2 regions of the Thalassolituus sp. UBA3500 genome follow, and region 2 is predicted to be linked to the other one. Evidence: riboswitches for the same ligand, from Rfam matches in the RefSeq annotation. Region 2 holds a riboswitch; the other holds the start of a gene.
The links. A riboswitch is a leader RNA that binds a small molecule or an ion and turns the genes downstream of it on or off. The one in region 2 is predicted to bind cobalamin.
Positions count from the first base shown of each region.

Region 1: it holds a riboswitch for cobalamin, as region 2 does, so the genes downstream of both, B2R29_RS02405 (ABC transporter ATP-binding protein) here and B2R29_RS07950 (TonB-dependent receptor) in region 2, are expected to answer to the same signal.

Region 1 is NZ_DFQB01000005.1:64,330-69,785, forward strand. It holds gene B2R29_RS02395 (LPP20 family lipoprotein) at 6-581, opposite strand; gene B2R29_RS02400 (FKBP-type peptidyl-prolyl cis-trans isomerase) at 693-1,175, opposite strand; cobalamin riboswitch at 1,276-1,428, shown strand; gene B2R29_RS02405 (ABC transporter ATP-binding protein) at 1,558-2,442, shown strand; gene B2R29_RS02410 (FecCD family ABC transporter permease) at 2,439-3,467, shown strand; gene cobT (nicotinate-nucleotide--dimethylbenzimidazole phosphoribosyltransferase) at 3,467-4,513, shown strand; gene B2R29_RS02420 (adenosylcobinamide-GDP ribazoletransferase) at 4,510-5,280, shown strand; gene cobU (bifunctional adenosylcobinamide kinase/adenosylcobinamide-phosphate guanylyltransferase) at 5,277-5,456, shown strand, end outside.
Region 2 is NZ_DFQB01000032.1:97,801-103,256, forward strand. It holds gene B2R29_RS07945 (hypothetical protein) at 1-765, opposite strand, end outside; gene B2R29_RS07950 (TonB-dependent receptor) at 793-2,748, opposite strand; cobalamin riboswitch at 2,845-3,066, opposite strand; gene B2R29_RS07955 (two-component system sensor histidine kinase NtrB) at 3,107-5,050, opposite strand; gene B2R29_RS07960 (ketopantoate reductase family protein) at 5,076-5,456, opposite strand, start outside.

The DNA.
Region 1 (5,456 bases), on a different contig from region 2:
CTGACTCAGTTCATGTTCAGCATTTCTTCGCGCATTTCGTCGAAAGACTTCTGTGACTGGAATTTCTGCCACAGCGCTTTCTCGTTATTCATCGAGGTTTTCAGGGCCTCTTCTGCCAGCTGGTTCACGGTGTCGGCGTCGAGACCAACGAGAACCACCATGCCGCCGCTCGGCGTGGGCATCTGACGGAAGATCTTGCTGCCAGTCAGTGTCTGCTTGGTAATCTGTTTTGTTGTCACAGAGTTAACCTGATCAACCGTTTCGTCGTCCGCGGTGCCCGTGGTTTCGGCGTACTGCTTGATCATGTTCTGAACTTCAACCTGCATCGTCTGAGCAAGTTCAACACGAGCAGCAGTGGCTGCCATCTGCTTCATGAAGTTTGCGCCAGCCGCAGACTTGTCGGCATAACCAACGGCGGTCAGGTCGACGCCATCAACAGGTGCACCGCACACCCATGCAGGAGCAGGTTGCATGCTGCCATCGGCGAATACACATTCAGCAACTTGAGGTGCCGGTTCGTTAGAAGAACACGCAACCAGCAGAGTGGCGGCAGCGGCAGTAAACAGGTGACGGATGTTCATCCTTAATCTCCTACAGGTGTTTTAAACGATTCATTCGAGAATAGCCGAAGCAATATTAAAATACCACCGCACTCAGGCGGCTATTCCCGGCAGGTCTGATCTGCGTCAGGCTCAGTGCTGGTGGCCGCCAACACCGTGGGCGTGGCCGTGATCAAGTTCTTCTGCAGTCGCTGCACGAACGTCCAGAATTTCGACGTCGAAATGTAAGGTTTTTCCGGCAAACGGGTGGTTCGTGTCTACGTCGGCCATAAAGCGTCCGACCTTGACGATAGTGACCTGACGTTCGCCCTGATCGGTATGCACCGAGGCGACCATACCTTTGCTCCACTTCTTTGAGCCTTGCAGGTGCTTTACCGGCACACGCTGAACCGAGCCCTCTACGCGATGGCCATAGCCGTTCTCAGGTGTGACGGTGATTTCGAGTTTATCTCCGGCCTGTTTGCCCTCAACAGCCTTCTCGAACCCCGGAATCATGTTGTTGTGCCCTTGCAGGTAAACAATCGGATCGTGACCCGCTGTAGACTCAATCTGTTTGCCATCGGCATCTTTAAGAGTGTAGTGAAGCTGAACAACCGTATCTTTGGCGACAATCATGGGCGTTTCCGTAATTCGTAAATAGTGTGATCAGGGACAATCTATAGGGCGTGAAGTATCCGGTATCCGTGTGTTTACTGCAACGCTGACGCCTCTGTGCGATAATCCCCGCCTGTCCGGATTGATAGTCTTCAGATTGTCAGTCTCAGGAGGGGAACCCGGTGGAAATCCGGGGCTGTGCCCGCAACTGTAAACAGTGGCTTTTAACCAGTCGACTGTCAGCCAGATTGCCTCCCGGACGTGCAACCCTATTTCTATGATCGAGCGGGTTACTCGATGATGAACTCTCTGTTCGGGCAGGTTTCTACTGCGTCCCCGAAGTGCGTCCATCATCCGTATTCTGCCCTTAACGTGCCGATATTGAACTTATGTACGGATGTCGATGGTAAATCAGCCTCAAAACAACAGTCACGGCCCTGGCGATGCAGATCTGGCGCATATTAATGTTGAGCGCTTGTCTCTGACCTTGGGGGTTAACGCTATTCTGCGGGATATTTCGTTCACTGTAGAATGCGGCAGCCTAACCGGTATTGTTGGGCCTAATGGTGCGGGCAAGTCGTCGTTACTGAGAGCAATTTACTGCCACCGCTACGATCAACCGGCCTCGCTGTCGGGTCAGGTGATGATTGCCGGGCATCCCGTGCATAAGATGAACAGGCGTGAGCGGGCCTGCAAAATTGCCGTCGTGCTGCAGGAATCTGCGCTGCCTTTTGAGGTCTCCGTGCGCGAAGTACTTGCCACCGGCCTGACGCCTCGCAAGCCATTGTTATCCTTTACCAGCAGAGACGACACCCAGCTGATTGAGCGTATTGCCGCAGATCTCGATGTGATGCGTTTTATTGATCGTGACTTTGGCTCCCTGTCGGGCGGCGAAAAGCAGCGAGTATTGATTGCCCGTGCGCTGGTGCAACAACCTCAGATACTTCTCCTGGATGAACCCACCAACCATCTGGATATTCAGCATCAGATTGAGACACTCAGTCTGGTCCGCTCATTGGGCGTAACCGTTCTTCTTACCATTCACGACCTGAATATGGCTGGTGCATACTGCGACCAATTATTGGTGCTGAATAAAGGTCAGTTGGTCGCTAATGGTAAACCCGATCAAGTACTTAATCGCGAACTGATTCAGGATGTATTTCGGGTCTCTGCGGACGTTGCCATCGTCCGGAATACGCATACTCAGGAGCGCCGTATTCGTATCGCTTACGATATGCCCTCCCGCGTGCCCGTGGCTGCCCAACCTTCCAGGGAGTTCAGAAAATGAAAATACCGTACGCATTCGCGGTCGTACTGGCGTTCTCTGTTCTTTGCCTGTCTGTGATGGGGGCAGCGGCACAAGGTTCGTTTGATTTATCGTTCCTGAATGTTTTGCATGGAATGTTCATCTGTCCCTGGGCCGACCAATGTCAGCTGTCTCTGATTGAACAACAAATTCTTACCGACATTCGTTTACCGCGTATTTTAATGGCACTACTGGCCGGTGCGGGCCTGTCGGTCACTGGCGCCATCCTTCAGTCCGTGACACGCAACCCGCTCGCTGATCCTTACCTTTTTGGTATTTCATCGGGTGCGGCATTAGGTGCCGTGTTAGCGATGTCGGCTTTCTCAGGAATGCTTGCCGCAACGGGGCTGAGTGTCGTGCTAAACGTGACGACCGGGGCCTTGGCCGGTGGGGCGTTATCTGTATTTCTGATGCTGACGCTTGCGGGGAAATCCGCAATTCAGGTTGAAAAACTACTTCTTTCCGGGGTGGCGGTTTCTTTTATGCTCAGCGCATTTACCAGTCTCGTTATTTATTACTCGACGCCCGAAACCGCAGCGACCTTGTTGTTCTGGCTGATGGGGAGTTTTTCGGGCAGTAACTGGGCTGACCTTATGCTGCCATTTCTGGCGGTTACGCTTGGCAGTGGTCTGTTTTTTATATTCTCGCGCTGGCTGGTGGTAATGCAGCTAGGCGAGGAGAGTGCCGCCACACTCGGTGTGCCCGTGCATAAATTACGTTTAGGTATGTTGCTTGTGTGCTCCGCAATCACTGCGATTCTGGTTGCTGAGGTCGGTGGCATAGGTTTCGTCGGGCTTATGATTCCTCATATTGTTCGTTTGCTCGTTGGTGGTCAGCTGCACCGGGTATTGCTTATGTCTCTGTTGATCGGTGCGACCTTTATGATCTGGGTCGACGTATTGGCCCATTCTTTACTTCAGGATCAGGTTTTGCCCGTTGGTATTGTTACATCCGCGCTGGGCAGCCTTTTCTTTTTTATTATTCTTAAACAACGACAGAGTCGTTGATGGCAGGTGTTATGTTTTCGGTTTCTCCGGTGTCCCACTCTCGGGATGCTGTCATCCAGCAACGCATTGATATGAAAACCAAACCCCCAGGAAGTCTGGGGCGGTTGGAATCATTGGCGGCTCAGTTGGCAGCGATCACCGGCGTTGAAAAAATTCGACTACATAAACCTGTCATGATCGTATTTGCGGCTGATCATGGCATTGCCGAAGAAGGCGTTAGTATTGCGCCTGCAGCGGTCACTCAGCAGATGGTTAAGAATTTTATTGATGGCGGGGCGGCAGTGAATTGCTTCTGTCAGGTTGCCAGTATGTCTTTGTACGTGGTGGATGCCGGTATTCTTAATGCAATAGAAAGTGGGCGGGTTATTAATCAGCGTTTGGGCGCTGGCACTGACAATATCGCTAAAGCCCCAGCGATGTCGCGCGAAACCGCGGAGTCAGGGTTGACCCTTGGAGCTGACGTCGTGCGTCAGCGTGTTGCGGAAAGCAGCAATGTATTTGCCTTCGGCGAGATGGGAATTGGTAATACCTCAGCGGCATCTGCTGTGCTGGCAGTTATTCTCGGGCGCTCAGTCGAGGAGACTTGTGGTCGTGGAACTGGCATCGATGATGATGCATTTGAGCGTAAAAAGTCTTTGATTGCAGCGGCGTTCGAACGTCATCAAGCGACTCAGTCGCCTGATGATACGATCAATATTCTTGCCTCGCTTGGCGGCTTTGAAATCGTCCAGATGACAGGGGCAATGTTAGCTGCGGCAGAGCAGCAGTGCGTCATTATGGTGGATGGCTTTATCGCTTCTGTAGCGGCTCTGGCTGCGGTCAGAATAGCCCCAGAGGCTCGGGATTATATGGTCTTTTGTCATCATTCAGAAGAACAGGCCCATTCTCTGATTTTAGAGGCGTTGGACGCTGAACCCTTGCTTGACCTCGGCCTGCGACTGGGAGAAGGAACTGGCGCTGCATTGGCGTATCCTTTGTTGCAGTCGGCGCAGTCTTTCTATAACTACATGGCCAGCTTCGATGACGCAGGTATTACTGCGGTATGAGTCAGATACGTGAGCAATTGAACCTGTTTTGGATTGCTGTGGCGTTTTTCACACGGATACCGGTACCCGCGTCGGTCGAATTCAGTCAGGCGAGCCTCAATCGAGCCAGCCGTTATTTCCCCGCGGTAGGCTGGTTGACCGGTGTGCTTTGTGCTGCCGCTCTCTGGCTGTTTATGCAGGTATTTCCTCAGGATGTTGCCGTCGTATTATCCATCGCAGTGAGCCTGCTGCTTACCGGCTGCTTTCATGAAGACGGCCTTGCAGATAGCAGCGACGGTATGGGGGGCGGCTGGACCCGCGAGCAAAAGCTCAGCATCATGAAAGACTCTCGCATCGGTACCTATGGCGCTGCGGCTCTCTGGGTCTCTTTAACGCTCAAGTTTGTTGTTTTATCCCAGCTGATTAATCCTGTTTTTGCATTACTGATCGCACATCCGTTAAGTCGCGTAATACCGACGGTATTTATCACTGTGATGACCTATGTCTCAGACGCAGATACGTCGAAAGCCAAGCCATTGGCAGAAACGGGCTCCAGAAGTGACACAGCTATTGCAGTGCTAACAGGCGGTCTTGCGTTGTTGGTCGTAGCAGATGCTCTGGCTGTCCTGACTCTTCTTGTTGTGCTTATTGTTTTAGGGTTCGCCGCGTATGTTTTTTTACAGCGTCAGCTTGGTGGTTTTACTGGCGATGCGTTGGGTGCTGTTCAGCAAGTCGGAGAGTTATCTATTTATCTGTCCTTGTTGGCGTTAAGCGGAGTGGCGCTATGATTCACCTTATAACGGGCGGTGCACGATCGGGTAAAAGCAGTTACGCCGAACAACTCGCAAGTATGCGGGCTCAGGTCACATACGTAGCAACTGCGACTGCATGTGATGACGAAATGGCGACGCGCATTCAGCGTCATAAGAAGGATCGACCGGCGCATTGGGCGTTGGTAGAGCAG
Region 2 (5,456 bases):
GTCGAGTGCACCCGAATTATTACTGTAGTCTCCACGACCTGAGACGTACACGTAATCGTCATCAGCGACTAATTTAAACAAGTTATCGGCATTAACAGGAATACCTTTCAGTCCGGTCTCGTTGGTATTAGTGTCGATCTCGTTATCACTTTCGATATCAATGACAGCAACGTAAGACTGTGTCGGTTGGTAGTCGGCGTCCAGGCGCTGCAGACCAACGAATAATTTATCATCCGCGACGACGGCGGCAGACATACGTGGATAGGTTGCGCCCTCTGCGACATAAGCAGCCAGACCAATTTCTCCAAGGACAAAATTCTCTTCATCTGCAGATGGGTCAACAACCAGAATGCTGGATTTTCCGTAGCGGATTACGTACGCCTTATCTTCTGCAACTTGTACAAATTGGTAAGTATTACTTGATGAGCTTTCTGGTTCAGTGAGGCTGTAGGTGTAATCGGCCTGAAGGAATTCAGCAGCGGCGTCATAACGTGTCAGCGTATCAATATTAAATTTACCAATGTGGTAGAGGTATTGCTCGTAAACATCGATGGTATAGTCCGAGGCATCCTTGTTTGCATAGTTTTCAACAATTTCGGTTTCGCCTACGGTGCCGACCGCGATTTCACTACTGGAATAATCAGCGGCTCGCATTTGAGCAATAAAGGTATGCCCACTAACACTGCTGCTGTTGGAAGAGTCGTCACCAAAACAGCCGGTCAACAGGGCTGTAGAGAGCGCAGTTAATGCGAGTTTTTTCATCATGCCACCTCGTTATTGAATTCGTTTACTTTAAAAATTTAAGTGTCCCGAAAGATAAATCTGCCGTCCTGCAACGGGTCGGTTCGAATAATCCCGGAACTGATTATTGGTTAAATTGTTTGCTGCTACTCTGAGACCCCAACGGTTCTGTTCGAGCTGATAAGTCAGATCGAGTGAACGCCGTATGTCGCCTTCGATATTATTGCCTGAGTCCAGATAGAGGTTGCCCGCCAATTCGTAATCCAACGACAGTGAATGCTGTTGGTAAGACGTAGTCAGGCCGAACAGATAGCGGTCGTGATAGATGCCTGGCACTTGTTTTCCTTCAAATGCTCGTACATCGCTGATCAGTTCACTGGTGTAGCTTGCTGCCGATATCGTCGGCTCTAGTGTGATTCCCTTGAGCTTTTCAGTGTGTATCAGCTCAACCTCAACGCCTTGCATGATCGAGTCAGACACATTGATATAACGGCCGATACCGCGACTGTCATAGATGGGCACAATGGTGTCTTTGGTTTTACGGGAAAATACAGACAGAGTGGCTTCTGATTGCTGACTAAACAGACGTACGTCGATGCTCAGGTTATCCGACGTTTCTGCCGAAAGGTCGTCATTACCGAGCATTAAACCTCTGTCACCATAACGCTCATACAGGCTGGGTATACGAACGCTTCGGCGGGCGCTGAGCGCAGTTTCGCTGAACAACGACACATGAGTAAATGACGCGCTGGCACCGGTGAAACTGTCTTTACTCTCAGTGCGTGCCGCGTCATCGGCATGAGTTCGTTCATTACTTGTGCGGTAACCACGGTGATAGATACTTGCACTGGTCTTCCATGGCGGGCTGATTCGGTAGTCAGCACCTGCAGTCAGATTGATGACCTGCTGCTTTGCGCTCTGATCACAACTGCCTTGCGGAGTTGTGCAATCGCGGCTGTCGGTATCATTTACATAGCGGCTTTGATACTCATCAAATTCGGCCCGGATGCCACTTCTGAGTACCAGTTTGCCTGAGTGCAATTGTGGTGATGTCGCGATTTCGGCATGGCGGAGTCGGTAGCGGTTATCGTCTTCACCCAAGCCTATATTACTCTCTGGATCACGATAGCTTTCGTTTTTGCGTGACACTGCAAATGACCAGGGTAGATGAAATCCTTCAGAGGCTGAGGCGTTCGAGTTAGACGTCGTAAATCGAATTTCCCGGGTGCTGTAGTGGGCTTTATTTTCTGGTGAATTCCGAAAATAATCCGGGATGTTTTTACGCTGATGCTGCCAGCTCAGCTGGCTGACGACGGTGCCTGTTGTCGCTGCAAGTTGCGCGGTATGGCGGAAGAACTCCGCATTGTTCAGCGCTTCTTCTGAATTGCGTGCATCGCCATTCCAAGGCGCTGGGACTGGGTAATCAAAGCTATTTTCGCTGTATTCGCTACCCGCGTATACCGAAAGATAATTATTGATATTGCCGCGTGCTGAAGCACTCTTATAACCATGATTACCTACGGCGGCCGCCAGTTGATTCTGATACTCCTGCTCACGGGTAATAATATTAACAGTGCCGCCGATTGCGCTGTCGTAGAGGCCACCATGACTGCCGCTGCTGGATATTTCGACCCGTTCAATCATATCAACGGGGATCTGGCTGAGGTCGTAACCGCCACCCTGAGCATCGTTTATGCGGATACCATTGACGAGCACGGTGGTTTGACGGCCGCTGGCGCCGCGAACAGAGAGCAATACCGGATCACCGAGCCCACCGCTGTGCTGCACTTGCATACCGGTCAGGCTTTTGAGGTAATTTTGCAGACTGCCATAACGTGACTGCAGTTCCTCTCCATCAATACTTGTCAGTCCAGCGGTGGTCACCCGCTGAGCTGTTTCGACGACCGTTGGCAGGGTGAGTGCGTCGGGCACAGTTTCACCGTTTGCCAAAGCAATTGCTGGGCTGAGAGCAGAGATCAGAAACGCAGTTCGGAATGTAAAAGTCACAACAACATCCGCAGATGCTGCAGCTGGGATCAGCCAATGGAGGCGCGTAGCGGATTGTCGCCACGCGTTTACCACCGACCTGTCGCCCACCGCAACATCGGTTAATCTTCACAGGCCGGTATCCGGGCTGACGACTGAAACCCTGACATTCTGAGGGCTTCCGGTGTTGATGCCTTCCCATGCATAGCACAGTGGCGTTGTATCAATACCTGGTCGATCACCGTTGCGGGGGCAGCGCTGGGTTTGTTGTTACACGCACCAGTCTTCCCGTTTAACCTCTGTCTTGCCGACAGAGGCACCTGAATTGCAGGGGAGAGTACTCGTGGGAGTGAGTTGGGTCAAGTTGGACGCTGTTAAGTCATCCGTTCTTTTCGGCGGGAAGGCAGAGAACGAAGCAGGCGCCACCCAGGGCGCTGCGCTGATACCTCAGGCGTCCCTGGTGGTGTGATGTAACGATGAAGTACGACACCGACAGCCCGAGCCCGGTACCGTCGCCGACTTCTTTGGTGGTGTAGAAGGGTTCGAAAATATGAGGTGCAATATCTGCCGGAATGCCGGGGCCGTTATCTTCAATTTCGAGACAGGTCATATTGCTCTGGCGGCTTGCTTTGATTCTTACCTTAGGGTGCCAGCCTTCGCCGCCATCGTGTTCTTCCAGGGCTTGTTGAGCATTGCGCAGCAGGTTCAGTAATACCTGTTCAATCTCACTCGGCACACAGTGAATCTGGGCATCGCCTGCGGCTTTATCGATGTCCAGATCGATATGTTTCAACGAAAGATCGTTGTGGGCAATATTCAGGGTCGTATTAATGAGCTCGGTGATGCCGATGTCGCGCTTTTGCAGATGGTCGTTGCGCGAAAACTGCAGCATATTCGCGACGATTCGTGCAGCACGCTCACCGGCACTCTGGATGTGATCAAAAAACTGGTCAATTCCTCTGCCCGTGAGGTATTCGTTCAGCAGATCCATACTTAAGCCAAGCTCGTCTGCAAGGCGTTGATTGGCCGCGAGATTGGGGTCCAGCCGCCGACGTGTGTTCTGTAAGTTCTGGAGAATAGCGCCCAGAGGATTGTTAATTTCATGGGCCATCCCAGCAGCCAGACCACCGACCGTCATCATTTTCTCGGTCTGCACCATGACTTCCTCCATACGCTGACGCTGGGACACATCGTCGATACGGATGACCAGGCGCGCTTGCTGGCCGCTCGGCAATGGGTAAGCAAGTACATCGGTGACCAGTACTTTGTCATTGAAGCGGATCTTTACCCGCTCGGACTTCACCATTTTTGGTGTTTCTCCAGGGGTCGACGGCATCAGGTTGAGCTCGCCTAATTCTGGTATCAGCTGCGTCAGAGGCAAGCCGTTGAGTTGGGAGTATTCCATGTTCAACCAGTCACCCGCCTGCTCATTGCACTGAACGATGCGGTTGCGTGAATCAAGTGCGAACAGAGCGGTCGGCATGGCATTCAGAATACCGTCGAGCAGGGTCTGGGTATTTTTCAGCTGTACTTCGACGCTACGACGGACGGACACTTCTTTCGCCAGATTTTCGTTCATCTGGCGGGTTTCTGTCGACAGACGTGTTGCACGTAGACGGGCATGTTCTGCTTGTTGATGGGCCGTTTTCAGGTGTTGTGTGCGCTGGTTGCGGCGCCAGAAAAGGTCATTCAGGGCTTCAATAAGTGGGTGAAGGTCAGGGTCTCGGAGTTTCAGAGTAATCCGGCCATCGTCATCGCGGGTGTTGGCTTCGCGAATGTCTTCCAGCAAGTGCATGTACGGCGTTTGCTGCCATTGGCGGGTCATCAGGTAGAGCATAAATACGAGCATCGCCGATAGCGTGACGATCACCAGGCTGGTGCTCAGGGTGTCCATGTAAAAAAAGCCGGGGAGTGACACATCGTTCCTGACCACCAAATCGAATTCGTCATCGAGAATGGCAAAGCGGTATTCAAAATAATCATCAGGGAAAGGTTGTGCATGGAGGTTGGGGGCTAAGAGCGTCGCGCCTTCGCCCGAATGACTGTGAGCCAGGCGTTCTCCGCGCTGGTTGTACAGTGCCGCTTCCTGAATCTGATAATGCTGTGACATATGATACAGGGTGGTCTGTACGGCTTGCAGCTTACCGGGAGAGGCAGCCATCTGGGCTTCAATAATATGACCCATGGTGCGTGACAGATCAGGCGCCAGATGTTCGCGGCCAATGCGTTCAGCGGCAATAACGTATGCGAGGGTTGCGACAAGGATGATGCCTGAACAAACCATTACCATGGCGAGCATCGATTTCTGTCGCGCCAACATCATATGAACTGGCTTCCTTTTATGTGCATTACCATGCTGCCTCCCGGGCAGAAATTGACTGATAGAGTTGTTCTGTCAGTGGTGCACTTAATCCATGCTGCTGTGCATGTTTCAGCAGGTACCCACAGATATAAGGTAACTCAGTTGGGCGCTGATGCAATACATCCTGAAGAGTTGACGATTGATTCTGTGCGGTTGCCTCAGCAACCTTTGTTGCCTGTTGTGTTATATCAAAACCGGTTTTCCAGTTCAGATTATGAAACAGGCTCGCGACTTCGGCGCTCAATGCTTTAAAGTCCCGGCGCTTCTCTTCACTGGCCAGCAGCTCACCATTGCGGCAACCATGATGCGCGGTGAGTGGGTTAATAATGGCGTTGATGGCGAGTTTTTCGTGCAGCACCTGTTTTAT